Regions from separate parts of the Mesorhizobium sp. B2-6-1 genome, predicted to be linked through region 3. Evidence: predicted binding sites of a transcription regulator. Region 3 holds the regulator's gene; each other region holds the start of a gene.
The links. The regulator PhoB, encoded in region 3, activates phosphate uptake and scavenging genes when phosphate is short. The targets are predictions, from matches to a motif close to TGTCATNNANCTGTCAT.
Positions count from the first base shown of each region.

Region 1 (10,426 bases), on a different contig from region 3:
ACGGCAAGGAATTGACCAACGATCTCAAGAAGATCGACGAGGTGCGCCGAGAGGTCGGCATGGTGTTCCAGCACTTCAACCTGTTCCCCCACCTGACCATCCTGGAGAACTGCACGCTGGCGCCGATCTGGGTCCGCAAGACCCCGAAGAAACAGGCCGAGGAGATGGCCATGCATTTCCTCAAGCGCGTCAAGATCCCCGAGCAGGCCAACAAATATCCGGGCCAGCTCTCCGGCGGTCAGCAGCAGCGCGTGGCGATCGCCCGTTCGCTGTGCATGAACCCGCGCATCATGCTGTTCGATGAGCCGACCTCGGCACTCGACCCGGAAATGATCAAGGAAGTGCTGGAGACCATGGTTAGCCTTGCCGAGGAAGGCATGACCATGCTGTGCGTCACCCACGAGATGGGCTTTGCGCGGAAAGTCGCCAACCGGGTGATCTTCATGGATCAGGGCCAGATCGTCGAGCAGAACACGCCGGCCGAGTTCTTCGATCACCCGCGCCACGAGCGCACGAAGCTGTTCCTGTCGCAGATATTGCACTGAGCGCTGCTTCGTCGAAATGGAAGGAGCCCGGCCGCGCCACGGTCGGGCTTTTTCATATTTGGCCGATCGGATCGTTTCGATTGAAACGTGATGGAATCGCAAGAACTATGCCCGGATGAGAAAACGCCTTCGTTTCCTGGCCGTGCTGGTTGCCGCGGTGGTGCTGGTCGCGGCACTCGGCACGCTGGTGCCGCGGCCACTCTGGCCGGCTGCCGCGGCCGGCGAGGGCGCCAGGCACATTCTGGTGCTGAGCAATCCGATCCACACCGACATCGCCATTCCCGTCGATGACGGCGTGCGCCGGCGCTTTCGCTTCCTCGCCGCTGCCGGCCAGCCTTCCGACGCGCCCGAGGTGCGCTACATCGTCTTCGGCTGGGGCGGCCGCGCCTTCTACCTGGAGACGCCGACCTGGTCGCAGCTGAAGGCGATGCCCGTATTCAAGGCCCTGACGCTTGACGCTTCAGTGATGCATGTCGAGGTCGCCGGCAATATCTCCGGACCCGACGTCGCCGGTTTCGACATCCCGGAAGACCGCTTTGCGGCATTGCTCGACTTCATCGATGCGAGTTTTCAGCAAGGACCAGGCGGGCCGATCGTCATCGCAGGGGCCGCCTATTCCAATTTCGACCGCTTCTATGAGGCGAACGGCCATTTCAATGCGCTGGCCGGCTGCAACACCTGGACCGCGGCCGCCTTGCGAACCGCCGGCCTGCGCACCGGTTGGTGGAACCCGTTGCCGGTCTCGCTCGGGTGGTCGTTGAGGCTGTATAATTGGTAGGTCGCGCAGATAACGCCAACGCCTCGTTCGAGTTCTAGGCCCGCCACCCATAAAGCCAGTCCAAATCCGCGGCGAGCTTCTCCGGCGCCCGCATTTTCAGGAAAAGGTTGCGCGCCAACGCCACCGGACCCCAGGCATGCCAGGCAAGGCGGTTGAGGGCGCCGCGACGTGCCACTCTCGCGACGCGCGGCCGGCGCAGGCCTTCCCAGATTTGAAGACTTCCGGCGAGATCGGCAGGGGAGGCGGCCATGACGTCGGCAAGCGTGGCGGCATCCTCGATGGCCATCGCGGCGCCCTGTGCCGCGAACGGCGTCATGGCATGCGCCGCGTCGCCGACCAGTGCGATGCGGCCCGACCTTACCCATGGCGGCTTCTGATCGACCGTATGGACCGGCCAGGCCGCCCAAGGGCCGGCCAACTCCGCAAGCCTTGCCAGCGCCGGCGTGGTGCGGCGCATGGCGCCGGCCAGGATTGCGGGATCGGCATGGCCGGACCAGCCTTCGGCGATACGCTCGCCCCTGGTGAAAGCGACGAGGTTGATGGCGCTGCCCTTGCTGACGGGATAGGCGACCATGTGAAAGCCGGGATGCAGGAAGGTGGTGACGCAGTCCGGCGCACCGATCTCTGCAAAAGCTTGCCCGGCAGGACTGTCTGCGCTGACGGTTGCCCGCCAGGCCAGTTCGCCGGAGAAGTGGCTTTTCGCAAGCCTGTTTTTCCTTCCTTGGTCGGCAAGTCCGCGCACCGACGACGAGACGCCATCGGCGCCGACCAGAAGGAAACCTTCCGCCGCGACGAGCCTACCACCCACATCGGCTGCCGCGGTGATGCCTGAACTGCTGATCGTGACGCTGTCAAGGCGCGCGCCGGTGGTGAGATGAACATCGGGCATGGCAGCCACGCGCGCCATCAGCGCGTTTTGCAGGTCCGCTCGATGCGCCACGAGGTAGGGCGCACCCCAGCGCGCCTCGCCTGCTCGTCCAAGAGGCACGCGCGCCAGTTCGCCCAAGGTTGCCGCATCCTTCAGCACCACGGCTTCCGGCCTGACGGCATTGGGAAGAAGTGCGTCGAGTACGCCGAGCTCACGCAGGATGCGTGTCGCGTTGGGCGAAAGCTGGATGCCGGCGCCCGCCGCTTCGAGGCGCTGCGCCTGTTCGAAGATCCGCACGGTATAGCCGCGCTCGGCGAAAGCCAGTGCCGCGGTCAGCCCGGCAATACCCGCCCCGGCGATGATGACTTGCCGGGACTGTGCGTCTGCCATTGGCCCGGCCCGCTGGAGGTCAGGCGGCCTGATCGATGTAGAGGCAGCCGGCCGGCAGCGTTTCCATCGCCGTCAGCTTCGGCGAATAGCGGTAGAGCGTCGAGCAGTAGGGGCAGACCTTCTCATTGTCGTCGCCCATGTCGAGAAACACATGCGGATGGTCGAAAGGCGGGTTGGCGCCGGTGCACATGAATTCCTTGACTCCGATATCGATCGCCGGATGGCCCGCATCGTTCTGGAAATGGGGAATGGAACCGCCTGCCATCGTCGTCTCCTTTAGCGCAGTCTGCTCAGCGTTTGGATCATAACCGGTCTGTTTGCAAGTTCGATGAAATGAAACTGTCGCAAAAGCCTGTCAGAGGATAAGTTAAGCCGGTTAACCGGCTGGAGCATCGCAGCCAGGCGCAACAGCCTGGGCGCCGCCCGAAAAAGCGGCGAAGCAACCAGACGTGGGAAGAGCAGGAACCATGAACGAACTGAAGCCGGTCCAGAGCGAGTTCATCAATGCGGAAGCGGCAAGCCCGGAAGGCAATCCGGATCGTTTCGTCAATCGCGAGTTCTCCTGGTTGCAGTTCAACCGCCGCGTGCTCGAGGAATCGCAGAACACAAACCATCCGCTGCTGGAGAGGGTACGTTTCCTGTCGATCTCCGCGGCCAATCTCGATGAGTTCTTCATGGTGCGCGTCGCCGGCCTGGCCGGCCAGGTTCGCGAAGGCATCGTGTTGAGAAGTCCGGACGGGCGTACCCCCGAACAGCAGCTCGAACAGCTGCTGCGCGAGGTCGAACGGTTGCAGGAAGACCAGCAGAAGAGCCTTTCGGCGCTGACCGTGCTGCTCAACAAGGAAGGCATCGAGAGCATCACCCGCGACGCGCTGACCAAGGACGAGAAGGCCTGGCTGGAGGAGCACTTCCAGGACCAGGTGTTTCCTGTTCTCACGCCATTGTCGATCGACCCGGCGCACCCATTCCCGTTCATCCCCAATCTCGGCTTCTCTATGGCGCTGCAGCTTCGCCATCGCAAGAACGGCGAGGAGATGAGCGCGCTCTTGCGCCTGCCGGTGGCGCTGAAGCGCTTCATCCGCCTGCCGGACCGCAAGCACCATGTCCGCTTCATCCCGCTGGAAGAGGCGGTCGGCCTTTACATCGGCAAGTTGTTCCCGGGTTACGAGGTCAAGGGCTCCGGCACGTTCCGCATCATTCGCGACAGCGACATCGAGGTCGAGGAGGAATCGGAAGATCTCGTGCGCCTGTTCGAGACTGCGCTAAAGCGCCGCCGCCGCGGCTCCGTCATTCGCATCGAGTTCGACATGCTCATGCCGGCCGAACTGCGCGAATTCGTCGCCGGCGAACTCGGCGTTTCGTCGAGCCGCATCAGCGTCCTGACCGGCCCGCTGGCGCTCAGCCAGATTTCGGAGATCGTCGCCGTTGCCCGCGACGACCTCAAATTCACGCCCTACAATCCGCGTTTCCCCGAGCGCATCCGCGAGCATGGCGGCGATTGCTTCGCCGCCATCCGCGAGAAGGACATCATCGTCCACCACCCCTACGAATCCTTCGACGTCGTGGTGCAGTTCCTGCGCCAGGCGATGGCCGACCCGGAAGTGGTGGCGATCAAGCAGACGCTTTACCGAACCTCCAACGACAGCCCGATCGTGCGTGCGCTGGTCGACGCCGCCGAGGCCGGCAAGTCGGTGACGGCACTGGTCGAGCTCAAGGCTCGCTTCGACGAGGAGGCCAACATCCGCTGGGCGCGCGACCTCGAGCGCGCCGGCGTCCAGGTCGTGTTCGGCTTCCTCGAGCTCAAGACCCACGCCAAGATGTCGCTGGTGGTGCGGCGCGAGGACGGCAAGCTGCGCAATTATGTGCATCTGGGCACCGGCAATTACCATCCGGTGACCGCGCGCATCTACACCGACCTGTCCTTCTTCACCACCGATGCAACGATCGCACGCGATGTCGCCCAGCTTTTCAACTTCATCACCGGCTATGCCGAGCCGACCGCCGAAATGCGGCTGGCGATCTCGCCCTTCACGCTGAGGAACCGTATCCTGCAGCACATTTCCGATGAGGTCGCCCACGCACTCGAGGGACGGCCGGCACGCATCTGGATGAAGATGAACGCCCTTGTCGATCCGATCATCATCGACGCGCTCTACGACGCCAGCCGAGCGGGCGTCGAGATCGACCTGGTCGTGCGCGGCATATGCTGCCTGCGGCCGCAGGTGCCGGGCCTGTCGGAAAACATCAGGGTCAAGTCGATTGTCGGCCGTTTCCTCGAGCACAGCCGCATCTATTGCTTCGGCAATGGCCACGGCCTGCCGTCGGACGAGGCCGTCGTCTACATCTCCTCGGCCGACCTCATGCCGCGCAACCTCGACCGCCGCGTCGAGACCATGGTGCCGATCACCAACCCAACTGTGCATGAACAGGTGCTGGGCCAGATCATGCTCGGCAACATCATGGACAATCAGCAAAGTTTCGACGTATTGGCTGATGGAACCTCCCGGCGCGTCGTGCTCGAGGAGGGCGAGGAGCCGTTCAACGCACAGGAATATTTCATGACCAATCCGAGCCTGTCGGGACGGGGTGATGCGCTGAAATCGCATGCGCCGAAGCGGATCGCGCAATTCAAGCGCCGTAAGAAGAACGCTGCCGCCTGATGCTGTCCGATTCCCAGGGCCGGCTGCAGGATCGCCGACCGCTGTCCATCATCGACATCGGCTCGAATTCGATCCGCCTTGTCGTCTATGAGGGGCTGGCGCGCTCGCCGACCATGCTGTTCAACGAAAAGATGCTGGCGGGCCTCGGCCGCGGCATTGTGTCGACGGGGAAGCTCGACCCCGAGGGCGTGACACGGTCAATGGAGGAGTTCCGCCGCTTCCGCGCGCTCTCCGACCAGGCCGGCGCCGAGCACATGTACGTGCTGGCGACCGCGGCTGCCCGCGAGGCCGTCAACGGCCCCGATTTCATCCACCGCGCCGAAGACGTGCTCAAGACCGAGATCCGCGTGATCAGCGGCCGCGAGGAAGCCTACTATTCCGCGCTCGGCGTCATCTGCGGCTTTCATCCGGCCAACGGTATCGCGGGTGACCTCGGCGGCGGCAGCCTTGAACTGGTCGACGTCAATGGCGAAGCGATCGGCGACGGCATAACGTTGCCGCTGGGCGGCCTGCGCCTCCAGGATATGGCCAAGAACTCCCTCACGCAGGCAGCGAAAATCGTGCGCGACGAGCTGGGGCGGGCGAAGCTGCTCAAAGGCGGGCAAGGCAGGCCTTTCTATGCCGTCGGCGGCACCTGGCGAAATCTCGCCCGGCTGCACATGGAGATGACCAACTATCCGCTTGGCGTCATGCACCACTACGAGATCGGCGTCGAAAGTGCCGCCAATTTCCTGCGGCAAGTGGCGAAAGGCGAGATCGAGAAGATCAAAGGCATCGAGGGCGTTTCGAAGAACCGCCGCTCGCTCCTGCCTTACGGTGCCATCGTGCTGCAGGAGATCATGGCGGCGATGCAGCCGTCGAAGATCATCGTCTCGGCGCTCGGCGTGCGCGAAGGCTTCCTCTATTCGCTGCTCGACCAGGCCGAGCAGAAGGCCGATCCGCTGATCTCGGCATCGGAGGAACTCGCCCGGCTGCGCTCGCGCTCGGTCACCCATGCGCATGAACTCGTCGACTGGACGGCCAAGACCTTTGCCGCTTTCGGCATCGACGAGACCGAGGACGAGGCGCGCTACCGCCACGCGGCGGCATTGCTGGCCGACATCGGTTGGCGCGCGCATCCCGAATATCGCGGCAAGCAATCGCTCAACATCATCGCCCACGCCTCCTTTTTCGGCGTGGACCACCCTGGCCGCGCCTATCTGGCGATGGCCAACGCTTATCGGCACGACGGCATCTTCAACGAAGCCATCGCGCCCGAGATCAAGGCGCTGGCGACACCGCGCTATCTGGAGCGAGCGCGGGTGCTGGCGGCATCGATGCGCGTCGTCTACCTGCTGACCGCCTCGATGCCCGGCGTCATGCCGAGACTGAAATGGGAGCAGCGCGGCAATGGCGTGCTGGCGCTGGTCTTGCCGGCATCGCTGGCAGATCTCTATGGCGAGCGCCCGGCCGGGCGCCTGGCGCAACTGGCGCGAATTACCGGCCGCCGCCTGGTACTGGCGGTCGAGGGTGGGCCGAGCGTTTCGGTGAAATAGGTACGGCCTACCAGAGCGTGAGTTATCTGATCCACGCCGATATTGACCAACTCAATCGCGCCACTTGTTCAGCGGCTTCGTGTTTGAAGACCGGCTTCCCCCACTCCGTCTTGGCTTCGCCAAGCCACCTCTCGCCCGTCGATCGGGGGAGAGGTGTCGAGCGCAGCTCGACGGAGTGGGGGTCGACTTGACACGGGCGTTGGCTTGGCTCGGGCATTGAGAGTCCAACCCGGGGCATTTGTCTGGTTGGTTCCGGGCCTGCCCTTGGATTTAGGCGATATCAAACAGCAGCCCGCCCGTCGACCGACCAGGCGCCGGCGCCGGCCATGGCGAGCGCCAGAAAGCCGCCCGATATCGCGATGTCCTTCATCAGCATCTGCTGGTGCAAGAAGGCAAGCGTCGCATCATCGGCGCCCTGGCCGTAATGGCCGATGAAGCCGGCAACGATGCAGAAGGCGGCCAAAAGCAGAGCCACGATCCGGGTCTGGAAGCCGATGAGTATCAGCAGTCCGGCGATCAGCTCGAACAGGCCCGTGCCCCACGCGGCGAGCCCCGGGAGCGGCAGGCCAAGGCCGGCGAAATAGCCCGATGTGCCGGCAATGTCGGCGAGCGCATGGAAGCCTGACGGTACGAACAGCGCGGCAAGCAGCAGCCGCGAAGCCAGAAGCAGTGCGTTGCGAGGCATGGTCACCTCCGTTGTCGGTTGGCCGGTTTGGGCCTTTACCCACCCCGGACCGATCGATCCTACCACCAATGCCCCGGCAAATCCGGGCGCTGAATTGAGGCTTCTGGACCGACAACGAAACAGTGGCGCGGAAAATTCCGCGCCACTGCTGTCAAAGACGGGGGAGGGAAGTTCAGCCGCGCTTGGCGTCGACCGAATAGGCGCCGGCGCCTGAGGAAGCCAGCACGAGGAAGCCGCCGGTGATCGCCAGGTTCTTCATGAAGTTGATCATCTGCATCTGGTCGGCCCAGCCGGTGTGGGCGACCAGGGCCGTGGCGACGGTGAAGATCGCCAGCACCCAGGCGGCAATCCGGGTCTGGAAGCCGACGAGAATGGCCAGACCGCCGAGCAGTTCGATGAGGCCGACGACGATGGCCGTCACGGTCGGCAAGGGCAGGCCGAGGCCGCCGAAATAGGCCGCGGTGCCGGAAAGGGCGCTGAGCTTGCCGAAACCGGAAAGCAGGAAAATGACCGCGAGCAGGATGCGGCCGAGCAGGATCGTGACAGAACTGTTGGACGCGGTGCCGGTGCCGGCGAAGGAAGTGTTGGTGGACATGGTGGCTCTCCGAATGGGGTTGATCGCCCGTCAGATAGATCATGCTGACTGTTCACCAAAGCCGCCTGTCTGGCGACACATTGTTCACAGGACATACGTTTCCGTGAACCGGTGAAAAACGGAAATTCGTGCCGGTCGATGCGGTGGCGGGAGCATATTTTCCCGCCGAAAAAGTGCCTTCACCCAGGATGGGTCATATCTTCCGGCCGCACGATCCGATCGTAATCGGCTTCGCTGACCAGCCCGGTGGCCAGCGCTTCCTCGCGCAGCGTGGTACCGTTCTTGTGCGCGGTCTTGGCGATCTTGGCGGCGTTGTCGTAGCCGATGGTGGGCGCAAGCGCCGTCACCAGCATCAGCGAGCGGTCGAGGGCCGCCTTGATGTTGTCTTCGCGCGCCTCGATGCCGACGACGCAATTGTCGGTGAAGGAGACCGAAGCGTCGGCGAGCAACTGCACCGATTGCAGGAAGTTGTAGGCCATCAGCGGGTTGTAGACGTTGAGCTCGAAATGGCCTTGGCTGCCGGCAAAGGTGAGCGCCGCATTGTTGCCGAACACCTGCACGCAGACCTGGGTCATCGCTTCGCACTGCGTCGGATTGACCTTGCCCGGCATGATCGAGGAACCAGGCTCGTTTTCCGGCAGCGACAATTCGCCAAGGCCCGAACGCGGGCCGGAACCGAGGAAGCGGATGTCGTTGGCGATCTTGAACAGCGCGGCGGCAGCGGCGTTGATGGCACCGTGCGAGAATACCATGGAATCATGGGCGGCGAGCGCCTCGAACTTGTTCGGCGCTGTGACGAAGGCGATGCCGGTGATGGCTGCGATGCGATCGGCCACCAGCTCGGCGAAGCCGACGGGCGCGTTGAGGCCGGTGCCGACGGCGGTGCCGCCCTGCGCCAGTTCCTGCAGGCCGGGCAACGTCAGCTCGATGCGCTTGATCGACGAAGCGACCTGCGCGGCGTAGCCCGAGAATTCCTGGCCCAGCGTAAGCGGGGTGGCGTCCTGCGTGTGGGTGCGGCCGATCTTGATGATATGGTTGAACTCTCTGCTCTTGGCGGCGAGCGCCTTGTGCAGGTGCTTCAGCGCCGGCAACAGGTCATGCACGATGCGTTCGGCGCAGGCGATGTGCATGGCGGTCGGGTAGGTGTCGTTCGACGACTGGCTCATATTGACGTGGTCGTTCGGGTGCACCGGCTTCTTGGAGCCCATGACGCCGCCCAGCATCTCGATCGCCCGGTTGGAGATCACCTCGTTGGCGTTCATGTTGGATTGCGTACCCGAGCCGGTCTGCCAGACCACCAGCGGGAAATGGTCGTTGAGCTTGCCGTCGATGACTTCTTGAGACGCTTCGACGATCGCCTTGCCGATCGCCGGATCGAGCCGCTTCAGCTCCATATTGGCTTCCGCCGCCGCCCGCTTGACGATGCCGAGCGCGCGCACGACGGATGCCGGCTGCTTTTCCCAACCGATCTTGAAATTGCCGAGCGAACGCTGCGCCTGCGCGCCCCAATAACGGTCGGCGGCGACCTCGATGGGACCGAACGTATCGGTTTCGGTTCTGGTCTTGGCAGCGCTCACGGCAAGTCTCCGGTCTGTCGATTTGGGCAACGGCGTATCGCGTTGCACAAAACGCATCAAGCGGAGATTGCGGGCGATGAAGATGCAAATCGGTTGAAGACGGAGCCAATCTCCCCGCTCGTGGGGAGATGCCCGGCAGGGCGGCGGGGGCGCGAAGGAACGCTATCTGTCGTCATTCAACTGCGTTCAGGTTAGAACAAGCGCGGAAGTGCAATCGAATGAGAGATCGGCGGGACAGCGCCCCCCTCTGGCCTGCCGGCCATCTCCCCCACGAGGGGGGAGATCGGCTGTCCACTCACTCCGCCGTATACCCGCCGTCCACCGCAAAGACGCCGCCCCGCCTCTGATCAGACGCCGTCTCCGGGCGGACTGGAGATCAGCAACAAAGCCGCGAGCGCGATGTCGCCGACAGGCGCACGGTTTCGGTTGGTCTGGCCAGGTCATGTCGGACGGCGTGCGAGAAGGCCTGCCATGCAGGTGAGGCGGCAAGCGCGGTTTCATGCTGGGCCTGCGCTTCTTCGCCATCAAAACCCATCACACTGATGAAAACATTCTCACTCGCTCGCACCGGCAGGCGTGGAAAGCTGTTTTCCGCATGCTCCGTGACGAAAGCGGCGAGCAGCCGCGCACCGGGTGACGCCGTCATCGGCGCCAGCTTGGCCTCGAAGCGGCTGGCGAACGCGGCCTCTGCGCCCGGCCGCAAATGATAAATCCGAATCACGACCATCCCTGACAGCGGCGTGCTTCTGCCTGGCTTTTCGTCGGCAGCCAAGCCCGCGCGCAATGCGCCGGA
Region 1 covers NZ_VFUH01000009.1:38,544-48,969, forward strand. Annotated here, with positions in the region: gene FJ443_RS18895 (amino acid ABC transporter ATP-binding protein) at 1-545, shown strand, start outside; gene FJ443_RS18900 (TIGR02117 family protein) at 661-1,323, shown strand; gene FJ443_RS18905 (FAD-dependent monooxygenase) at 1,358-2,581, opposite strand; gene FJ443_RS18910 (zinc-finger domain-containing protein) at 2,601-2,846, opposite strand; gene FJ443_RS18915 (RNA degradosome polyphosphate kinase) at 3,049-5,241, shown strand; gene ppx (exopolyphosphatase) at 5,241-6,776, shown strand; gene FJ443_RS18930 (DoxX family protein) at 7,057-7,461, opposite strand; gene FJ443_RS18935 (DoxX family protein) at 7,634-8,056, opposite strand; gene fumC (class II fumarate hydratase) at 8,236-9,633, opposite strand; gene FJ443_RS18945 (NIPSNAP family protein) at 10,010-10,426, opposite strand, start outside.
Region 1: a site for PhoB is predicted at 2,911-2,927, ahead of FJ443_RS18915 (RNA degradosome polyphosphate kinase). Genes of this name have one in related genera too.

Region 2 (10,426 bases), on a different contig from region 3:
CGGTGCGCTGATCCGCTTTGCCTGCGAGGCGGGCGCGGTCGTCGCCGGCGTGCCTGCCGGGGATCGCGAAAGACTGGCCGAGTTCGGCTCGGCGATCGGGCTTGCCTTCCAGCTTGCCGACGATCTTCTCGATTTGACCGCGGATGCCGCACAGATGGGCAAGGCGACGGGCAAGGACGCCGCCGCTGGCAAGGCAACGCTGGTGGCGCTGCACGGGGAGGCATGGGCACGCGCCCAGTTGCATGGCCTTGTCCATCAGGCGCATGCGCTGCTCGAACCCTATGGCGAGCAGGCCGGCCTGCTGAAGGCAGCCGCGACCTTCGTGGCGACGCGCAACAATTGAGATCGGGGCAGACCCCGAGGCTTGGCGTGAAGGTTTCTGTTTAACGGGCCAATCGGGAGGATCAGGTTCGATGTCGACCAAATTGTTCGATCTCAGCGGGCGCACCGCCCTCGTAACCGGCTCCTCGCAAGGCATAGGCTTCGCCTTGGCCAAGGGTTTGGCCGAAGCCGGCGCCAGGGTGATCCTCAACGGCCGTGACGAGGCAAGGCTCGCCACCGCGATCAGGCAGATTCCCGGAGCGGAAAAGCTGGCCTTCGATGCTACCGATCATGAAGCGGTTCGCTCGGCGGTCGACGGTTTCGAACTGGACGGCGGAGCGATCGACATTTTGGTGAACAATGCCGGCATGCAATTCCGCGCGCCGCTCGAGGAGTTTCCCGCCGATGCGTTCGAGCGCCTGCTGCAGACCAACGTCGCCAGCGTCTTCCATGTCGGCCAGGCCGTGGCGCGCCATATGATCAGGCGCGGCCGCGGCAAGATCATCAACATCGCCAGCGTGCAGACCGCGCTCGCCCGTCCGGGCATCGCGCCCTACACGGCGACGAAAGGCGCGGTCGGCAACCTGACCAAGGGCATGGCTACGGATTGGGCCAAACATGGCCTGCAATGCAATGCCGTTGCACCCGGCTATTTCGATACGCCGCTCAACGCTGCCCTTGTCGCCGACCCTGCGTTCAGCACCTGGCTGGAAAAGCGCACGCCAGCCGGCCGCTGGGGAAAGGTCGAGGAACTGGTCGGCGCCTGCGTCTTCCTGGCCAGCGAGGCCTCCTCTTTCGTAAACGGCCATATTCTCTATGTGGACGGCGGCATCACAGCGTCGATCTGATCCGCCGCGCCGAACAGGCAGGCGCGCCAAATGCTGCCCGATCGATAACCGGTTGACGCGGAGCTGACATCACTCGTGGCAGCATTCCGCTGTTCGAAGATACGCGGCTGCGGTGGTCTCACTCCCGGCCAGAGCGTTTGGGGACCTTGCGTTTCGGGAACAATTGCACCCGTCGCGACGTTCGGGACCAGAAGCAGGAGGCAACCCATGAACGACAACAAGCATCGCAAACAGCCGAGGCCAAGCGATCGCGACTTGCGCAACGATCCCGGCATCGGCGCATCCAAAGGCACCATCAAGGGTGGCGACATTCTTGACGACGACGAGGAACTCGATGGCGAAAATACTTTTCGGGGCGATGTCGAGAACGACACCACCCCGCAAGGCGGTGTGAACCCCGACCAGACCGGCCGGACGAACAAATAGAGGGAGATATCCCATGACCGGCAAGAAGACCCACGAACAGCAGGTGCAAATCATCGAGGAGCGGGTGAACACCAAGAATGCGAACAAGAATTTCAACGCCGAGGACGAACTGAAGCGGTCGAAGCAGGAAAGAACGGCTCGCCAGCAGGGCCAGTCGCTCAGGGGCGGCGACGTCGATCTGGTCGATGCCGATGACCGTGAAATGCTTCGCGGCTCGAACCAGGAATCCCGGCATCACAAACGGCCCGCGGATTGAAATAATATCCGAAGCTTGACCGTCCCTTGAAGTGGCGCGGCCCTTCATCTCGGCGCAGCCGGCAGGCTACATGGGAGGCTGCGGGAATCCGAAATTCTCGGTCGCCAGAACGAAATCTTAATGTAAATCAAGCGTAATCCCGACCGTTAAAATAATGCGTATGTGTTGGGGTTGCGCATGCCGGAATATTCTTCCTTCATACGGTCCATCCGGAGCCGTTATCTCTCAGGATTGCTGATCTTCGCGTTGGCTTCGCTGGCGATCATGCTCGCACTTGATCGCGTCAATTCCTTCCGCCACCAGATCGATGCCCTGAGCAGCAACCTTGTCATCTTTACCCGCGATCTGCGCAATGCGACCAGCTTCGCCGAGACGACGGGAACCGCCTGGCGAGCGGAGACGCGCGATGCGCTGACCGCGTCGGCGCGCGGCCATTCGGAACGCCTGACCAGCGAGATTGGGACGCTTGCGACCCAGATCGCCGCATTGCGTCCACGCCTGTCGACAAAGACGATCAACGAGCTCGAATCCGCTTCGGTCAATGGCGACCTTTTCTGGTCTCCGCGCGACATGATTCGAAACTTCAACCTGATGTCGGTGGCGCAGAAGGTCGATGAGTGGAGCTATCGCGAAATCCGCAACCAGAACGACCTGTTTGCCCAGCCGATGCTGGTCCGCGTCCGCACCGCCATGGACGACGAGCGCCATTTGGCCGATGCCTCCAGTGACCGGCTGCTGCTGTGGGCGAGCGGATTGCTGTTCGCGGTGCTCTCCATCGCCGCTTTCTGGATCTTCCGGCCGATGGAGCAAGCCATCCGCCGCGCCTTCGCCGAATCCGCCGAGTCGCTGTTCAAGGCCGAGGCGGCCGACCGCGCCAAATCGGAATTCCTCGCCAATATGAGCCACGAAATCCGCACGCCGATGAACGGCGTGCTCGGCATGGCCGAGCTGCTGGCCAAGACTGAGCTGACCGCGCGCCAGAAGACCTTCACCGACGTCATCGTCAAATCCGGCAATGCGCTGCTCACCATCATCAACGACATCCTCGATTTCTCCAAGATCAATGCCGGCCAGCTCACGCTCGACCCGGCGCCGTTCCGCCTTGCCGAGGCGGTCGAGGATGTGGCCACGCTCGTCTCCGCCCATGTCGCCGAAAAGAACCTCGAACTGATCGTGCGCGTCGACCCGCGCCTGCCGGCCTACGTCGTCGGCGACGCCGGGCGGTTCCGCCAGATTGTCACCAACCTGCTCGGCAACGCGGTGAAGTTCACCGAGAAGGGCCATGTGCTGATCGACGTCGGCGGCGAAACCGTCAATGACGTCGTCCAGCTCAAGTTGCGCGTCGAGGACACCGGCATCGGCATCCCGGCCGAAAAGTTGCAGAACGTGTTCGAAAAATTCGCCCAGGTCGACGGCTCCTCGACCCGCCGTCACGAGGGCACCGGCCTTGGTCTCGCCATCGCCGCCCGCCTCGTCGACCTGATGGCCGGCAAGATTGGCGTCGAGAGCGAGATCGGCCGCGGCTCCGTATTCTGGTTCGCGGTGCCCCTGCCCGTGCATCGTGCCGAGGCTCGCGACGAGATCGTGCCGGTCGACGTCACCGGCGCCCGCGTTCTGGTCATCGACGACAATCCGGTCAACCGCGAGATCCTGCTCGAACAGCTCAGGAGCTGGAGCTTCGACTGCGCCGCCGCCGAAAGCGGTGCGGTCGGCTTGGCTTTCCTCGACCGCGCCTGCCAGCTGGGGGCCGCCGTCGATTGCATCATCCTCGATTACCAGATGCCCGGTATGAACGGCGCCGATGTCGCGAAAGCCATCGCCGCCGACAGCCGGCTGTCGGCCATACCGGTCGTGCTCCTGACCTCGGTCGACCAGGTCGATTTCGGCAAGATGATCATTGATTTCGGCATTGCCGCGCACCTGACCAAGCCGGCGCGCTCCGCGGTCCTGCTCGGCACCGTCATCTCGGTCGTCCAGAAAGCCCGCTCGCAGGTCGGCAGGGCGCAGTTCGTTCGCGAACCTGTACCGGCGCTGCCGCAGGCGGCGCCGCCCGCCTTTACCGTCATCCGCGGCCCGGCAATGCCGGCCGTCCCCGTGCCGGAACCGACGGTCGCGCCGAACGGTCCGATCGACATCCTCATCGCCGAGGACAACGAGGTGAACCAGTTGGTGTTCGGCCAGATTCTCAACGGGTTGGGCTTGAGCTATCGCATAGCCGGCAACGGCCGCACGGCGGTCGAGATGTACCGCTCGTTGCGCCCGAGGCTGATCCTGATGGACGTCTCCATGCCGGAGATGAACGGTTACGAGGCGACCCGCGCCATCCGGGCGACGGAGGCCTCGGATGGCAGCCACATTCCGATCATCGGCGTCACCGCGCATGCGCTGAAGGGCGACCGCGACAAGTGCATCGAAGCCGGCATGGACGACTATCTGCCGAAGCCGGTTTCACCCGACCGCCTCGGCGCCAAGATAGGCACCTGGCTCAGCGAAACGGTGGTGGCGAAGACGGCATAGCTATACCGTCGACGCCTCGGACGCCGCATCCAGATGATAACGGCGCATCCAGTCGAGGCTTGTCTCGTCGGCAAGCCTTGCGACGCCGGGTCTTATATCCCCAGCATCCGGTGCCTGAACCCCCAAGGCGTCGCAAACGGACGCCAACGTTGCAACCGGATCGCTCGACAGGCGCTCATAGCCGATCCGCAGCGGGATTACCTCTTGCTCCGCGAACCACATGTTCCAGGCAGTGTCATAACCATCGAGCCCGGCAACCTCATCCTTGATCCGCCCGAAATCATATCGAGGTTCTCCGGGAGGTCCCACCCTTTCCAGTTCGGTGCCATCGGGAGCGACATGCCAAAGGCCGGTTTGCTGCGCCTTGACCAGCGATACGGCCTGCGCAAGCTTGTCCTCGCGTGACAGATGTATGTAGAGAACACGGCCAAAAGCCCTCTCGAAACGAGCTTTATCCGAGACAAGCCCCGGGAAAATCCGGTCGAGTATCGCTGAAAGCTCATCCAGATTCTCTCGCATCAGGCGCAGGCCGAAAATGCCGGTTCCACCCTTGCCGGCGGCGATGGCCGCATTGAGATAGGCGGCATTGAATTCGAGTTCGCCCATCGTGTCGCGGCCGGGCAGCCCCCACTCTTCGGCCCATTCGGGCACGTCCTGCCGCCGATAGAACGAATGAGGATCGCCCGCCGCCTTCGTGGAGGCCAGGAGCTTGCACAGCAAAGTGCTTCCGGTCCTGGGCGTGCCGCAGATAACATATGCGTCGACCATCCTGCGGCCCTCATTGCTCGTTGAAGGCAGGGCAATGCCGGCCAATCCAGGGTCGCCTATAGCCGCGGCCGTCATTTTTATCGCCCCTTCACCCGCAACGACACACCCGCTATCGGTTGCGCACCACCACGCATGCCCCGCCGACACTTTGCAGTTTCTGGCAGATAGCGCCGGCGGCGGCACGGTCGTCGACCCCGATCCTGACCGCGTAGATGCCGCGCCGGCCGATCGGCGTGCGCACCCGGCTGACCACCGGATCATGCCCGCCTAGCAGGGCCGGGAAGCGGCCTCTCACCCTGAGCCACTGGTTGATCGCGGCGCTGCGGCGGAAATTGCCGGCCACCTGGATTCCCCAGGGCTTTATGTTGATGGAAGCCATCGCCACCGTCCGCGACATGATCACCGGGAGCTTACGGCAGGCCGCGACGAAATCGGATTTCGCGTCGAGCGGTCGCACGCTTCCGGCATAGGCGCGGTCGGCGAACTTATCGACCGGCTCGCCCATAATGTCGAAGACATAGCTTTCGGTTTCCATCGGCAGGAAGCCGCCCGAGCCCAGCCAGCGCGAGACCCGGTTTTCGCCGGCATTGTAGGCGGCGGCCGCCAGGCCGAGATTGCCATAGCTGGTCTTCATCTCGGCGAGGTATTTCGCCGAGGCCGGGATCGCCTGGTTGATGTCGAAGGAATTGGCGAGCCCGCGCATCTTGGCGGTCCCCGGCATGAACTGGGCGATTCCTTCGGCGCCGACCGGACTGACGGCGTTGGGATCGAACCGACTTTCCTTCCAGATCAGCCGGGCGAAGAAATCCCTGGGCAGACCGTTCTGGTCGGCATGGGCCTGGATCAGGTTGCAGACCTTGTCGATCAGCCGCTGCTTGGCCGATTGCGGCGGATCGGCCTGGGCCAAGGTGGGCCACCCGCACAGCAGGATCAGCGCCACCGGGAGGAAGCGCAGCATTCGACCTACTCTGCCGCGGCCTTGCCGCGACCAAATCGTTGTTCGATATAGTCGGCGACCATCTTTTCGAAATCCTGCGCGATCGACGGTCCGCGCAGCGTCGCCGCCTTCTTGCCGTCGACGAAAACGGGCGCCGTCGGCGTCTCGCCGGTGCCTGGCAGCGAAATGCCGATATCGGCATGTTTGGACTCGCCCGGGCCGTTGACGATGCAGCCCATCACGGCGACCTTGAGGTTCTCGACCCCTGGGTATTTCTCACGCCACGCCGGCATGTTCTTCCTGAGATCGGCCTGGATGTTCTGGGCCAGTTCCTGGAACACGGTCGAGGTTGTGCGGCCGCAGCCGGGGCAAGCGGCGACGATCGGCACGAATTGCCTGAAGCCCATGGTCTGCAGCAATTCCTGCGACACCTGCACCTCGCGCGTGCGATCGCCGTTCGGCTCCGGCGTCAGCGATATGCGGATGGTGTCGCCGATGCCTTGCTGCAACAGGATGCCCATGGCGGCGGATGAGGCGACGATGCCTTTCGAGCCCATGCCGGCTTCGGTGAGGCCGAGATGCAGCGCATGGTCGGAACGGCTGGCGAGCTCGGTGTAAACGGCTATCAGGTCCTGCACGCCGCTGACCTTGGCCGAGAGGATGATCTTGTCGCGGCCAAGGCCGATCTCCTCGGCCATCTCGGCCGAGAGGATCGCCGACTGCACGATCGCCTCGCGCGTCACTTGCTGTGCGGTCAACGGAAAGCCGCGGGCCTGGTTGTCGTCCATCAGCCGGGTCAGGAGTTCCTGGTCGAGCGAGCCCCAGTTGACGCCGATGCGCACCGGCTTGTCATGTTTGATCGCCATCTCGACGATTGCCGCGAACTGCCGGTCCTTCTTGTCCTTGAAGCCGACATTGCCGGGATTGATGCGGTATTTGGCCAGCGCCTCGGCGCAGGCCGGATGATCGGCCAGGAGCTTGTGACCAATATAGTGGAAGTCGCCGACGATGGGCACGTTGATACCGAGCCGCGCCAGCCGCTCCCGGATGCGCGGCACGGCGGCGGCGCTTTCATCGCGGTCTACGGTGATGCGCACGATCTCGGAGCCGGCGCGATGCAGCGCCGCGACCTGGGCGACCGTCTGGTCGACATCGGCGGTATCCGTATTGGTCATCGACTGCACGACGACGGGAGCACCCCCGCCAACCACCACGCCGCCCACATCGACGCCAACCGAGGTGCGGCGCGGGAAGGGAAAGGAATAATATCCGGTCATGCCGGCAGCCTTTAATCTCTGGAGCGCCGCGCGTCCACTTGGACGCACAAAAGCGCGCTCCGGGCCGATGCGCTGAAGTCCGGGCATGAGGTGGAGGAGCAAAGATGGCTTGTCAATGGCGACAGGTCGCCACTGGCCGCAATCGATGCCGCCGCCGGTTGCTCGGCGCCCGACTTTTATCGCTCGCTTGCGTCGGCCAATCGGCTACCTGGCGATTGGCAGGCCCCATCGCTTTGTCTTTCCCGGAACGAGTCCGTCATTTCGGGGAGGAGCAAGGAGAAGAGCGACGCAGCGCAGTCCCAGAATCCAAGCCCTGACCTCAGAGCGCCGCGGCAAGGCGGAATTCTGCTCCGCTGCACTCTTCGGTCAGTTATGGTAAAGGGGAGCCGCGACGAGCTTCGCCCCTACTCGTCCTGGGACTAGGAAGTCGGAGGGCCTCTGCCTGGTACGAATATCTGTGATGGTCGACCTGAAATCGAAGATCAAAACCACCAGTCCGGCGGCAATTGCCGCCGGCAGGAAAGACCCGAATGGTGAGCGGTTATGTCAGTGGGGCATCAATGCGTCGTGGGTTTGGCCCTCAGTTTTTCAATCTCGTCCTTGATTGCCAGCTTGCGTCGCTTGAGATTCACGATTTCGAGGTCGTCCACCGACGGGTGATTCATCGCGTCATCGAGCTCGCGTTCGATGTCGCCGTGTTTCCGCTGCAACTCATCAAGATGGGATGCAAGAGACATGATTGGTTCTCCCTTTCATGATTTCCTCGATTGCAGCCGCCAAAGGCGCGTCCACCGCAGGCTCGCTCTGTGACGGCACAATGACAGTGTGCCACCTTCGCGCAGCGATGTCGAATGATCCGTGGTAGCATTCCACGACAACGTGAAATGTGATATGGGCTGCGCGCCGGTGGCAGAGAGTGCCACCCCCCGCCCAATCAGGCCCAGCTTTGGGCGCCGCAGACGTGCAGACGGTAGAGAATGTCCGATCAGGAACAGGCCGATATTCGCCTCGAATTTTCCCGGCTGAAGCAGGAACACGCCGATTTCGACGCCGCGATCAATGCGATGATCGCCATGAACTGCGACCCGCTGCAGATCCAGCGCATGAAGAAGAAGAAGCTTGCGCTGAAGGATCGGCTGATGAAGCTGGAAGACAAGATCATCCCGGACATCATCGCCTGACTTCAGGTCCAGGCCGCGATCGAAAGCCGCGCCGCGCGTTCGCGCAACAGGGCCAGGAGTTCGCCTGTCTTCTCCTGCGACGTGTCGATGGGCACCACTAGGCACATCGTCGCCTCGACGGTGCCGGGTGCTGAAAACACCGGCGCGGCGAGGCATTTCGTATAGGCGTCGACGAGCCCCGAAGTGATGCAATAGCCGGTGGCTCGCGCCGTCGCTATGTCGGCGATGAAATCGTCCAGCCGCAATCTGCGGCCATCGGGCAGCATAAGGTCGTCTTCCGATATCATGGCTTCGATCCGGGCCTGTTCGAGGCCGGCGAGCAGCAGCCTGCCTGACGCGGTCCAGGGCAGCGGAATCTGCAATCCGGTGGCGGAGCTGATGCGGAACGGCCGGGTGCCCGGGCTCGAGTGGACGATCGTGTAGCGGCCGCTCTGCAGCATGCACAGTTCGGAGGTCTCACCGGTCTCGCGCGACAGGTTGTCGACCTCCTGGCGTCCTCGCCTCAAGAGGTCGTTGCCGCGCACATAATCCATTCCATAGAGATAGAGCTTCTTACCGAAATAGACGCGGTTGCCGTCGCCGGCCATCTCCAGGAGGCCCGCATCGACCAGCGATCGCACCAGTGTGTAGGTGGTCGAACGCGGCGCGTTGACCCCCTTGGCGAGGTCGCCGATACCGATGGCGCGCTGCGTCGAATGAAGGAACTCCAGAATCTCGAGCACCCGGTTGAGGCCCTTCTCCCGAGAGACCGAAATCTTTGCGTCCGCTGAGACCGCCAAGGCGCTGCCATCTTGCATTGTCGATTCCTGATGTTAGTATCTGTCTTGTACAGGATACACTCGTCCCTTGTAAGAGACAATTTCTGTAACGATCCGGGTGCGCGTATTGCCTGTGCGTAGGGGAACACAACACGAAAGGAGGTCGCTGTGAACGACACATCCAAAAGGCGTGATTTTCTGAAACTGGGCATGGCCGGACTGGCAACGGCCGGCGTCATGAGTGCGGCGGCAACGGTCGACGTCCAGAAGGCGGCGGCGCAGGCTGCGCCCGATAGCCTGCTGCGCACCGTGCTGGAGCGCGGCAAATTGATTGTCGGCACCGGAAGCACCAATGCGCCCTGGCATTTCGAGAACGATGCCGGCGAACTCGTCGGCATGGACATCACCATGGGGCGCATCCTTGCGAGGGGCTTGTTCGATGACCCGGCCAAGGTCGAGTTCGTCATGCAGGACCCGGCGCAGCGCATCCCGAACGTGACGACCAACAAGGTCGACATCACCATCCAGTTCATGACCATGACCGCGCAGCGCTCGCAGCTGATCAACTTCTCCAGGCCCTACTACGTCGAGGGCGTCGCCTTGCTGACTTTGCCCGGCGCCGAGAACAAGACCTTCGACAAGCTGCTTGCCGCGGGCTCGGCGACGCGCGTTTCCATCCTGCAGAATGTCGACGCCGAATCTTCGGTGCATTTTGCCTTGCCGGAGGCGCAGGTGATGCAGATCGATACACAGGCCAACGTGCTGCAGGCACTGGAATCCAAGCGTGCCGATGCCGCTGCCGTCGACCTCTCCACCGTGCGCTGGCTCGCCTCGCGCAATCCTGACAAATACTTCGATGCCGGCAAGAGCTGGTACTCGATGCTTTATGGCGCAGCGCTCCGGCAAGGCGATCTCGACTGGCTGACCTTCGTCAACCAGACCTTCACCATCGCCATGTTCGGCCATGAAACGGCGCTCTATGACGCCGCGTTCAAGGACTATTTCGGGCAGGAGCCGCCGGCGCGCCATCCCGGCTTCCCGGTTATCTGACGTCATCGGCGGAAAGGCGCCGCCGGCGCCCTTCCGCCCTTTTTCCTGGCGACGCGGCCAGCTTTGCGTCACATCGGGAGCACTGAG
Region 2 covers NZ_VFUH01000001.1:892,002-902,427, reverse strand. Annotated here, with positions in the region: gene FJ443_RS04660 (polyprenyl synthetase family protein) at 1-343, shown strand, start outside; gene FJ443_RS04655 (SDR family oxidoreductase) at 414-1,169, shown strand; gene FJ443_RS04650 (hypothetical protein) at 1,377-1,595, shown strand; gene FJ443_RS04645 (hypothetical protein) at 1,609-1,851, shown strand; gene FJ443_RS04640 (response regulator) at 2,029-4,368, shown strand; gene FJ443_RS04635 (Stf0 family sulfotransferase) at 4,369-5,181, opposite strand; gene FJ443_RS04630 (lytic transglycosylase domain-containing protein) at 5,246-6,094, opposite strand; gene ispG (flavodoxin-dependent (E)-4-hydroxy-3-methylbut-2-enyl-diphosphate synthase) at 6,100-7,350, opposite strand; gene FJ443_RS04620 (YdcH family protein) at 7,908-8,087, opposite strand; gene FJ443_RS04615 (YdcH family protein) at 8,328-8,531, shown strand; gene FJ443_RS04610 (IclR family transcriptional regulator) at 8,534-9,328, opposite strand; gene FJ443_RS04605 (transporter substrate-binding domain-containing protein) at 9,458-10,339, shown strand.
Region 2: a site for PhoB is predicted at 8,157-8,173, ahead of FJ443_RS04620 (YdcH family protein). Genes of this name have one in related genera too.

Region 3 (10,426 bases):
AAGGGAGGTCGCGCCGATTGCCGCTGGGTGCTGACCTCAGGCTTTCCACGCTTCGATGATGAGGGGAAATTCGCCGGCTATCGTGGCATTGGACGCAATGTCACGGGATTGGCCGTCGCCTTCGAAGAACTGGAGCAGAAGCAGCAAGGAGAGGCGTCTTCGGGAGGCCTTCCCGACCTTCGCACGATGGTCGATTCGATGCCGATCGGGATCATGGTCCTCGACGCCGACCTGCGCGCCGAAGTGATCAACCAGGCCTTCTACAATTTGTGGAAAATCGATCCCCAGCGCGCCGGGATCGGCTCGGGCTTCCGCGAGTTGATGGAGGCCAGCCGCGCCGTCGATTCCTACGGCGCAGACGATGTTGCCTGGCGGCGCCATACCGCCGAGCGCGAGTCCGAGATCAGGGCCGGCGTCGCCGGCTCGAGACAATTGCCGCGCAATGACGGGCGTACCCTGGTTGCGTCGCTGGCCCCGCTGGCCGGCGGCAAGCGGCTCATCTCCTATGTCGATGTCACCGACATGAAGGATCGCGAGGCCGAGCTGGCCGACGCGCTGGAAAAGGCGCGACTGGCGGAAGCGGTGATCAACGGCGTCAAGGATCCGATCTTCGTCAAGGACGACGATCTGCGCTTCGTCTTCGTCAACGAGGCGTTTGCGGGCCTGTTCGGCCAGACCCCGCAAACCATGCTTGGCAAGCCCGGCGGCAATTTTCTCGCGCCGGCCGAGGTTGCGCTGTTCGAGAAAAGCGAGCGCGAGGTGCTGGCGACCGGGCGGCCTTACGAGGTGGAGGAAAGCTTCGAGGTCGACGGCGTCAACCGCTCGCGCGTCGTCAGGAAGAACCGCGTTAGAATGGTAAGCGGCCGCAACTACGTGGCCGGCTTCCTCTTCGACGTCTCGGACATGAAGGGCCGTGAGACCGAGGCGCAGGACGCCCGCAAACACCTGGCCAGCGTGCTGGAATCGCTGCCGGCCGCCGTGATCATCTACGACCGCGAGGACAATTTCGTTTTCGCCAACCGCAAGATGCAGGACACGCTGCCGGCGTTGAAGCCGGCGTGGCAGCCCGGCCGCACCTTCCGCGACGCGCTGGCACTCGGTCGTTCGGCCGGCTATTTCCGCTCGAGCGGCGATCCGCAGGTCGATGCGCTCTATGATGGCGATCTCGATCCCTGGCTGGACAGCATCCTCGCCCGCTACCACCTGCCATACTCATCCTTCGAACGTCTCAATCCCGACGGTCGCTGGTACCAGGTCTACGACATGCGCACCGACGACGGCACGTTCATCGGCGTGCGTGTCGATATCTCCGAGATCAAGAGCCGCGAAAAGGCGCTGCACGATTCGATGCGGCAGATCGACCTGTTCCGGCACGTGCTGGACGAACTGCCCGTGGCCGCCTTCATCAAGGCGCAGGACCTCAGCATCGAGTTCGTCAACAAGGCCTGGTGCGCGATCACCGGGCTCGCCAAGGAAGACGTCATCGGCCGCACCGATCGGCAGCTGTTCGGCGACGGGGATGGAAAGAGCTACAGCCTGGACGACACCGAGGTCGCCCTCACGGGCAGCGTCAGGGAGGTCGAGGAGCCCGTCACCCATCGCGACGGCACGGTGCGGCAGTTGATGACGCGCAAGAGCCGGCTGGTGGCGCTGGACGGATCGGTGCATCTGGTCGGCTCCAGCACCGACATCACCGAGGTCAAGGCGCGCGAGCGGGCGCTGGAAGAAAGCATGCGCGAGAACGAGGTATTCCGCAGCCTGATCGACAACGTGCCGGTGTCGATCTATGCCAAACGCTCCGATCTCAGGCAATTCTACGTCAACAAGGGGTGGTGCGATCTCACCGGCTTCAGCAAGCAGGACGCGATCGGCAAGACCGATATCGAAATTTTCGGGCCCGACGGCGAAGCCTTCGTCAATGGCGACCTCGCGGTGCTGCGCAGCGGCGAAACCCAGGAGGTCGAGGAGACGGTGATGCTCCCGGACGGCAGCGTGCGCCACCAGTTCGCCCGCAAGGGCGCGATGATCGCGTCCGACGGGTCGCTCTACCTGATCGGGTCGACCACCGACATCACCGAATTGAAGCTGCGCGAGGCGGAACTGCGCGAGGCGCGCCAGCGCGCCATACTTGCCGACCGCGCCAAGTCGGAATTCCTCGCCAATATGAGCCATGAGATTCGCACCCCGATGAACGGCGTGCTGGGCATGGCCGAACTCCTGGCCAAATCCGATCTCGATCCGAAGCAGAAGACCTTCACCGACATCATCGTCAAATCGGGCAACGCGCTGCTCACCATCATCAACGATATCCTGGATTTCTCCAAGATCGATGCCGGCCAGTTGGTGCTCGATCCCGCCCCCTTCAATCTCGCCGAGGCGATCGAGGACGTGGCGACGCTGGTGTCGACGCGGGCCAAGGAAAAGGACCTCGAGCTCATCGTGCGCATCGAGCCTGGGCTCGAAAGCCTGTTCATCGGCGATGTCGGCCGCATCCGGCAGATCGTCACCAACCTGCTCGGCAATGCGGTGAAGTTCACCGAAGAAGGCCATGTGCTCGTCGACGTCACCGGCGAAAGTGTGCCGGACGGAACCAGGCTGACGATCTCGGTCACCGACACCGGGATCGGCATCCCTGAGGAAAAGCTGGAACAGGTGTTCGAGAAATTCAGCCAGGTCGACACCTCCTCGACGAGGCGGCATGAGGGCACTGGGCTCGGGCTCGCGATCACCTCGCGGCTGGTCGAATTGATGGGCGGCGACATCGGCGTGGAAAGCGCCGAAGGCAAGGGGTCGACCTTCTGGTTCACGGTCACGCTGCCCAGGGCCGGACAACAGAACGCGCAGCGCATCATGCCGGTGGACGTGACCGGCGCGCGGGTGCTGATCGTCGACGACAATGCCGTCAACCGCGCCATCCTGACCGAGCAGATGACGTCATGGACCTTCGATTCCTGCGCGGCCGAGAGCGGCGCCGAGGGACTGAAAGTGCTGATCGCGGCCGCCGCCTACGGCGTGCCGGTCGATTGCGTCGTGCTCGATTATCAGATGCCCGAGATGAGCGGCGCCGAGATGGCAGGTGTCGTGCGCAACACCGCCGGGCTTGCCGACACGCCGATCATCATGCTGACCTCCGTCGACCAGTCGCTGGCCAACACCAGTTACCGCGATCTCGGCATTGATGCCCAACTCATCAAGCCCGCACGCTCCTCGGTGCTCCTGGAAACGCTGGTCGCCACCATCCAGCGGCATCGCCACGCCACGGATGTCGCCCGGCCGCTTGCTGTCGAGGGAGGCGGCGGGAACAATCCGCAGTCACCGCCACCGGCGGCAGGGCAACGCGCGTTGCTGCAGCCGCCGCCGGTCAGGCCTCGGCTTGCCGCGACTGGCGGCGAGCAGCGGCTGGACATCCTCGTGGCCGAGGACAATGAGGTCAACCAGATGGTCTTCACCCAGATCCTCGGCGAGACCGGCTACGGTTTCGAGATCGTCGGCAATGGCCGCAAGGCGCTGGACGCTTTCGGCAGGCTCAATCCGTGCATGATCCTGATGGACGTCTCGATGCCGGAGATGAACGGGCTCGAGGCAACCGCCGCCATCCGCCGGCTGGAAGAGGAAACCGGCACGCATGTGCCGATCGTCGGGGTCACCGCGCATGCGCTCAAGGGCGATCGCGAACGCTGCCTGGACGCCGGCATGGATGATTATCTGCCCAAGCCGATCAGCCCCAGGGCCCTGCTCGAAAAGGTCGAGCGCTGGGTCGGCGCTGGTCGCCAGGCCCGGCGCAACGCGGGATAGACTTTGCGCCTTCGGCCGGATTGCGGCGAGAATCACCCGGGGCCGGCTGCAGCCCTTCGAGCAAGACTATGGTGCGATCGCACCATATCAAAGCCGGCGTCCAGCCGGGACAATGACGGCATCGAATTTCCGCTCTCTTCTAGTTACGGGCGGGAGCAGCGACCGCCAGTATGAAGCAGCGTCAATCTACCCCAACGGACCTGTTTTTGGCGATGGCCCGGCCAAGACATCCTCTGGCCTCGAGCAACGCGCTCCCGTCCGGCTTTTCTTCGATCAGCGATCCATGCCGAATCCGATGGCTGTTTGGGTGGCCGGATAGCGCAAGTCCCTGATTCCCGAAGGCAAACCGGCGCCATGCCGCAGCCGCTAATCGCCATCGCCTTTCCAGGCGCCGGCGACGCGTTACCGGGCTGACACGAAACTGTCATGCGACTGTTATAATCGAACGCTATTGGCCTCAGCGGGCGCTGGCAAGGAATGGCGCCGAGAGACCATCTTCCGAACAGGAGCAGGCCATATGAGACATTTCATCCGCTCGGCGGCCGTTGCGATCGCAATGGCTGCGGCGTCCACCCTCACCCTTTCCGCGGCAATGGCAGCTGACATCTCCGGTGCCGGCGCCACCTTCCCTTACCCGATCTATGCGAAGTGGGCCGATGCCTACAAGAAGGAGACCGGCATCGGTCTCAACTACCAGTCGATCGGCTCGGGCGGCGGCATCAAGCAGATCAAAGCCAAGACCGTCACCTTCGGCGCTTCCGATGCGCCGCTGAAGGGCGAGGATCTCGAATCCACCGGACTTGCACAGTTCCCGATGGTGATGGGCGGCATCGTTCCGGTCGTCAATCTCGAAGGCATCAAGCCGGGCGAACTGGTGCTCGACGGCCCGACGCTGGCCGATATCTTCGTAGGCAAGATCACCAATTGGAACGACGCGGCGATCGCCAAGCTCAATCCCGACGTCAAGCTTCCCGACCAGGCGATCGCCGTCGTGCATCGCTCCGACGGTTCGGGCACCACGTTCAACTTCAGCTACTATCTGGCCGACGTCAGCGCCGACTGGAAGTCGAAGGTCGGCGTCAACACCGCGCTCGAATGGCCGGTCGGTATCGGCGCCAAGGGCAATGAAGGCGTCGCCAACAACGTCTCGCAGACCGGCGGCTCGATCGGCTATGTCGAATACGCCTACGCCAAGCAGAACAAGCTGACCTATGCCGACATGATCAACAAGGACGGCAAGAAGGTCGAGCCGACGGCGGCGGCGTTCTCGGCGGCGGCGGCCAATGCCGACTGGAGCTCGCAGCCGGGTTACGGCGTCATCCTGGCCAACCAGCCGGGCGCCGAATCCTGGCCGATGACGTCGGCGACCTGGATCCTGGTCTACAAGAAGCCCGGCGACGTGGCGGCGACCGGTGAAGCGCTCAAGTTCTTCGCCTGGTCCTACGCCAAGGGCGACGACATGGCCGGCGCGCTGGACTACGTTCCGATCCCCGACGCGGTCGTGAAGAGCGTCGAGGACATGTGGGCCAAGGACATCGTCGGCGAAGACGGCAAGCCGCTCTATTCCGCCATGTAATCCCTGCTGAACGAGGAGGGCGCTTCACGGCGCCCTCCCTGTCTTCCTTGAAACGTGAGGGCCAGATGACCGCCGTCTCCGAAGCCATGCCATCGTCGGCCGCCATGCGGGCCAGGGAAGCGACGGTCCGGCGCTTCGCGCTCACCGATACGATTTTCCGGGCGGCGACACGCTTTTCCGCCATCCTCGTCCTGCTCATCCTCGGCGGCGTGGCGATTTCGCTGTTTGCCGGCTCGTGGGAAGCGCTGTCGAAATTCGGGTTCTCCTTCCTGACGACCGAATCGTGGAACCCGGTTACCGAGAATTTCGGGGCGCTGGCCCCGATCTACGGAACCATTGTCACCGCCGCCATCGCTATCCTGATCGCCGTTCCCATCGGCATCGGCATCGCCATCTTCCTTACCGAACTCTGCCCGCGGCCACTCCGACGCCCCATCGGCATCGCCGTCGAGCTGCTTGCCGGCATACCCTCCATCATCTACGGCATCTGGGGCCTGTTCGTGTTCGCGCCGTTCCTGCAGACGACGGTGCAGCCCTTCATCGTCAAGCTTTTCCACGACGTGCCGGGACTCTCCAGCCTGTTTGCCGGCCCGCCCTACGGCATCGGCCTTCTGACCTCGGCGATGATCCTTGCCATCATGGTCCTGCCCTTCATCACCTCGATCACCAAGGATGTCTTCGACACGGTGCCGGCGGTGCTGAAGGAATCGGCCTACGGCATCGGCTGCACGACCTGGGAGGTCACGCGCCGCGTCGTCATCCCCTATACCCGCGTCGGCATCATGGGCGGCGTCATGCTCGGCCTCGGCCGCGCGCTCGGCGAAACCATGGCGGTAACCTTCGTCATCGGCAACGCCCACCGCATCAGCGGCTCGCTGTTCGCGCCCGGCACGACGATCTCGGCGACCATCGCCAACGAGTTCACCGAAGCCGACGGCGATCTCTATACGTCTTCGCTGGTGGCGCTCGGCCTGATCCTGTTCGTCATCACTTTCCTGATCCTTGCCCTTGCGCGCTACATGCTGCTGCGCATGGACAGCCGCACGGGAGCCTGACCGATGTCGACGGCCACATCGCTTCACAATCGACGCAAGCGCAGGAATGCCGTGATGATGACGCTATGCGTCACGGCGGCGGGCATCGGCCTGGCCTGGCTGGCGCTCATCCTCGGCGCACTGCTCTATAAGGGCCTGGCGGGTGTTTCGCTCTCTGTGTTCACCGAAATGACACCGCCGCCCGGCGATGCCGGCGGCCTGCTCAATGCCATCTACGGCAGTATCATGATGACAGTCATCGCCGTCATCGTCGGCACGCCGATCGGTGTCCTCGCTGGGACCTACATGGCCGAATATGGCCGCTTCTCGCGCCTCACCACCGTCGTGCGCTTCATCAACGACATCCTGCTGTCGGCACCCTCGATCATCGTCGGCCTGTTCGTCTACGAGCTGCTGGTGCGGCCAATGGGACATTTCTCGGCGATCGCCGGTGCCGTCGCGCTGGCCATCCTGGTCATCCCGGTCGTCGTGCGCACCACCGAGGACATGCTCAACCTCGTGCCGAACGCCCTGCGCGAGGCCGGCGCCGCGATCGGCGCGCCGCGCTGGGTGGTCATCCGCTCGGTCGCCTACCGTGCGGCGCTGTCGGGCATCGTCACCGGCATATTGCTGGCCATCGCCCGGATTTCCGGCGAGACGGCGCCGCTGCTCTTCACGGCGCTCAACAACCAGTTCTGGTCGAGTAATCTCAATGCGCCGATGGCCAGCCTGCCCGTCACCATCTTCCAGTTCGCTCTCAGCCCCTACGAGGAATGGCAGCAGCTGGCGTGGACCGGCGCACTCATAATCACCCTTACGGTTCTCGGGCTGAGTATCTTCGCCCGCAGCCTTACCGGACGCAGAGAGGACAGATGAAACCGATGTTGTCCACCGAATTGAACACGCCCGAAGTCGCGGTCGAGAAAGCCAAGATCGAGGTCAAGAATCTCAATTTCTACTATGGCCAGTCGAAGGCGCTGAAGGATATCAGCCTGTCGCTGCCCGAGCGCAGCGTCACCGCCTTCATCGGGCCTTCGGGCTGCGGGAAGTCGACGCTGCTGCGCGTCTTCAACCGTATCTACGAGCTCTACCCGAGGCAGAGCGCCGAGGGCCAGGTGCTGCTCGACGGCCAGAATATCCTCGACCGCTCGCAGGACCTCAACCTGCTCAGGACCAAGATCGGCATGGTGTTCCAGAAGCCGACGCCGTTCCCGATGTCGATCTACGAGAACATCGCCTTCGGCGTCAGGCTCTATGAGAAGCTCAGCAAGGCGGAGATGGACGGCCGTGTCGAGCAGGCGCTGAAGCGCGCGGCACTGTGGAGCGAGGTCAAGGACAAGCTCAACGCCAGCGGCCTCAGCCTTTCGGGCGGCCAGCAGCAGCGCCTCTGCATCGCCCGCACGGTGGCGGTGAAGCCGGAGGTCATCCTGCTCGACGAGCCTGCCTCGGCGCTCGATCCGCTGTCGACCGCCAAGATCGAGGAGCTGATCGACGAGTTGCAGGCCGATTATACGATCGTCATCGTCACCCACAACATGCAGCAGGCGGCGCGCGTGTCGAAGCAGACCGCCTTCATGTATCTGGGCGAGCTGGTCGAGTTCGACCGCACCGAGAAGATCTTCACGTCGCCCCGCGAGAAGCGCACGCAGGACTATATCACCGGCCGCTTCGGCTGATCCCAGGCATACGAGGACCAAGATCATGGCCGAACACACAGTCGCAGCCTTTGACGAAGATCTCGGACAGATCAGCAGGCTGATCCGCGACATGGGCGATCTCGCCTCATCGATGGTCGGCGGCGCGACCAAGGCGCTCCTGAATTCCGACAACGCGCTCGCCCAGCGCGTCGTCTCCGACGACGCGATCATGGATGCGCGCCAGCGCGAACTCGACGACCGCGCCATCACCCTGATCGCCAAGCGGCAGCCCATGGCGGACGATCTGCGCCATGTCGTCGGCTCGATCCGCATGGCGGGCGATCTCGAACGCATCGGCGATCTCGCCAAGAACATCGCCAAGCGCGTCGGCACCGTCGGCCTTGCCGCCACGCCGCGCGACCTGTCGCACTCCATCGACGCCATGGCGCAGCTTGTGCTGATCCAGGTCCAAGGTGTGATCGAGGAGTATGCGGCGCGCGATGCCGCGGCACTTGCCAAGCTGCGCGCCGACGATGAACGCATCGACGTCAAATACACGTCGGTCTTCCGCGAGCTGCTGACCTACATGATGGAGGATCCGCGCAACATCACCGCCTGCACGCATCTTTTGTTCTGCGCCAAGAATCTCGAGCGCATCGGCGATCACGTGACCAACATTGCCGAAAATGCCTATTATGTGCTGACCGGCACGCAATTGCCCGCCAATCGCCCGAAGCAGGACGAGACGGCGATGTCGGCGCCAGCGGCTTGACGGCAGGGGTGACCAGTCGATGATCGCGCCACGCATCATGGTGGTGGAGGACGAGGAGCCGCTGGGTGTGCTGCTCCGTTACAATCTGGAATCGGAGGGTTATCAGGTAGAGGTGGTGACGCGCGGCGACGAAGCCGAGATCCGCTTGCATGAGAATGTCCCTGACCTTCTTGTGCTCGACTGGATGGTGCCGGCGGTGTCCGGCATCGAGCTCTGCCGCCGTCTCCGCATGCGGCCCGATACCGAGCGGCTGCCGATCATCATGCTGACGGCGCGCGGCGAGGAAAGCGACCGGGTGCGCGGTCTCTCCACCGGCGCCGACGACTATCTGGTCAAGCCGTTCTCAACGCCGGAATTCATGGCACGCGTCAAGGCGCTGCTGCGCCGCGCCAAGCCCGAAGTTCTGTCCAGCGTGCTCAAGGTCGGCGACATCGTGCTCGACCGTGAATCGCACCGGGTCTACCGCAAGAAAAGCGAGATCCGGCTCGGGCCGACCGAGTTCCGCCTGCTCGAATTCATGATGCGACATCCCGGCCGCGTGTTCTCGCGCAGCCAACTGCTCGACAATGTCTGGGGCGAAACGATCTATATCGACGAGCGCACCGTGGACGTGCATGTCGGCCGGCTGCGCAAGGCGGTCAACAACGGCCGCATGCCTGACGTGATCCGCACCATTCGGGGCGCGGGGTACGCGATCCGCGAAGACTAGGGATATGTCACGCAACGTTCTCGCCTATGCCTGATTTCGCCTGTGCCCCCGGCGCGAAAATTTCCTGGTCGACGAAGGTTAGCGCGCGCATGGCGCAGCCCTCGCGGATCAGCGGCAGTTCGTTCGGCTCGGTGTCGAAGGAAATCGATTTCGAGTGCTGGCCGCCGGCGGTCTGGGCAATGGCCTCGCGCAGAGCCGGCTCGATCAGGTCGAAGGCGGCGGCGCTGACGCCGACCATGGCGACCGGCGCCGGATCGATCAGGGCGAACAGGCTGCCAAGGCCGTAACCCAGCGCCTCGCCGGCCTTGCGGTAGGCTTCGCGCTCCGGCCCGTCCTTTTCGCGCGCCGAGGCCGCCAGGGTGCGCATGTCGGCGTCGCTGACGTCGACGGGCTGGGTGTCCTCGCCAAGCTGCCTCGCGTTGCGCCAAATGGCATAGTTGCCGGCATAGGCCTCGACGCAGCCGCGCCGCCCGCAGCGGCAGAGCGCCCCGCCGGGGCGATGGATCATGTGGCCGAACTCGCCTCCGGATGAATGGGTGCCGGTGAACAGTTCACCCTTCAGCACCAAGCCCATGCCGATGCCGTGCGACAAAAGTATGGCGATGAAGTCGTCGCGGTAGCGCTGGGGATCGCGCCAGCGCAGCGCCACCGCCATCATGTTGCAATCGTTCTCCATGGTGGCGGGAATGCCGAACTCGGCCTCCAGTATGTCGGCGAAGGCGATGTCGGTCTGCGGCGTGATCGGCGACCACAGCATGGCGCGCGCATCCGTGTCGGTGATGCCCTGGATCGCCAGCGCGATACGGGCGATGCTGCCGACGTCGAGGTCGGGATCCTCGAACCGCCGCCTGACGATGGCCACGCATTCGCCGATCAGCGCCTCGCGCGACAGGGTCAGCGTGT
Region 3 covers NZ_VFUH01000019.1:2,566-12,991, forward strand. Annotated here, with positions in the region: gene FJ443_RS27805 (PAS domain-containing protein) at 1-3,795, shown strand, start outside; gene pstS (phosphate ABC transporter substrate-binding protein PstS) at 4,313-5,371, shown strand; gene pstC (phosphate ABC transporter permease subunit PstC) at 5,437-6,426, shown strand; gene pstA (phosphate ABC transporter permease PstA) at 6,430-7,281, shown strand; gene pstB (phosphate ABC transporter ATP-binding protein PstB) at 7,278-8,081, shown strand; gene phoU (phosphate signaling complex protein PhoU) at 8,107-8,814, shown strand; gene phoB (phosphate regulon transcriptional regulator PhoB) at 8,834-9,523, shown strand; gene FJ443_RS27840 (ROK family protein) at 9,531-10,426, opposite strand, start outside.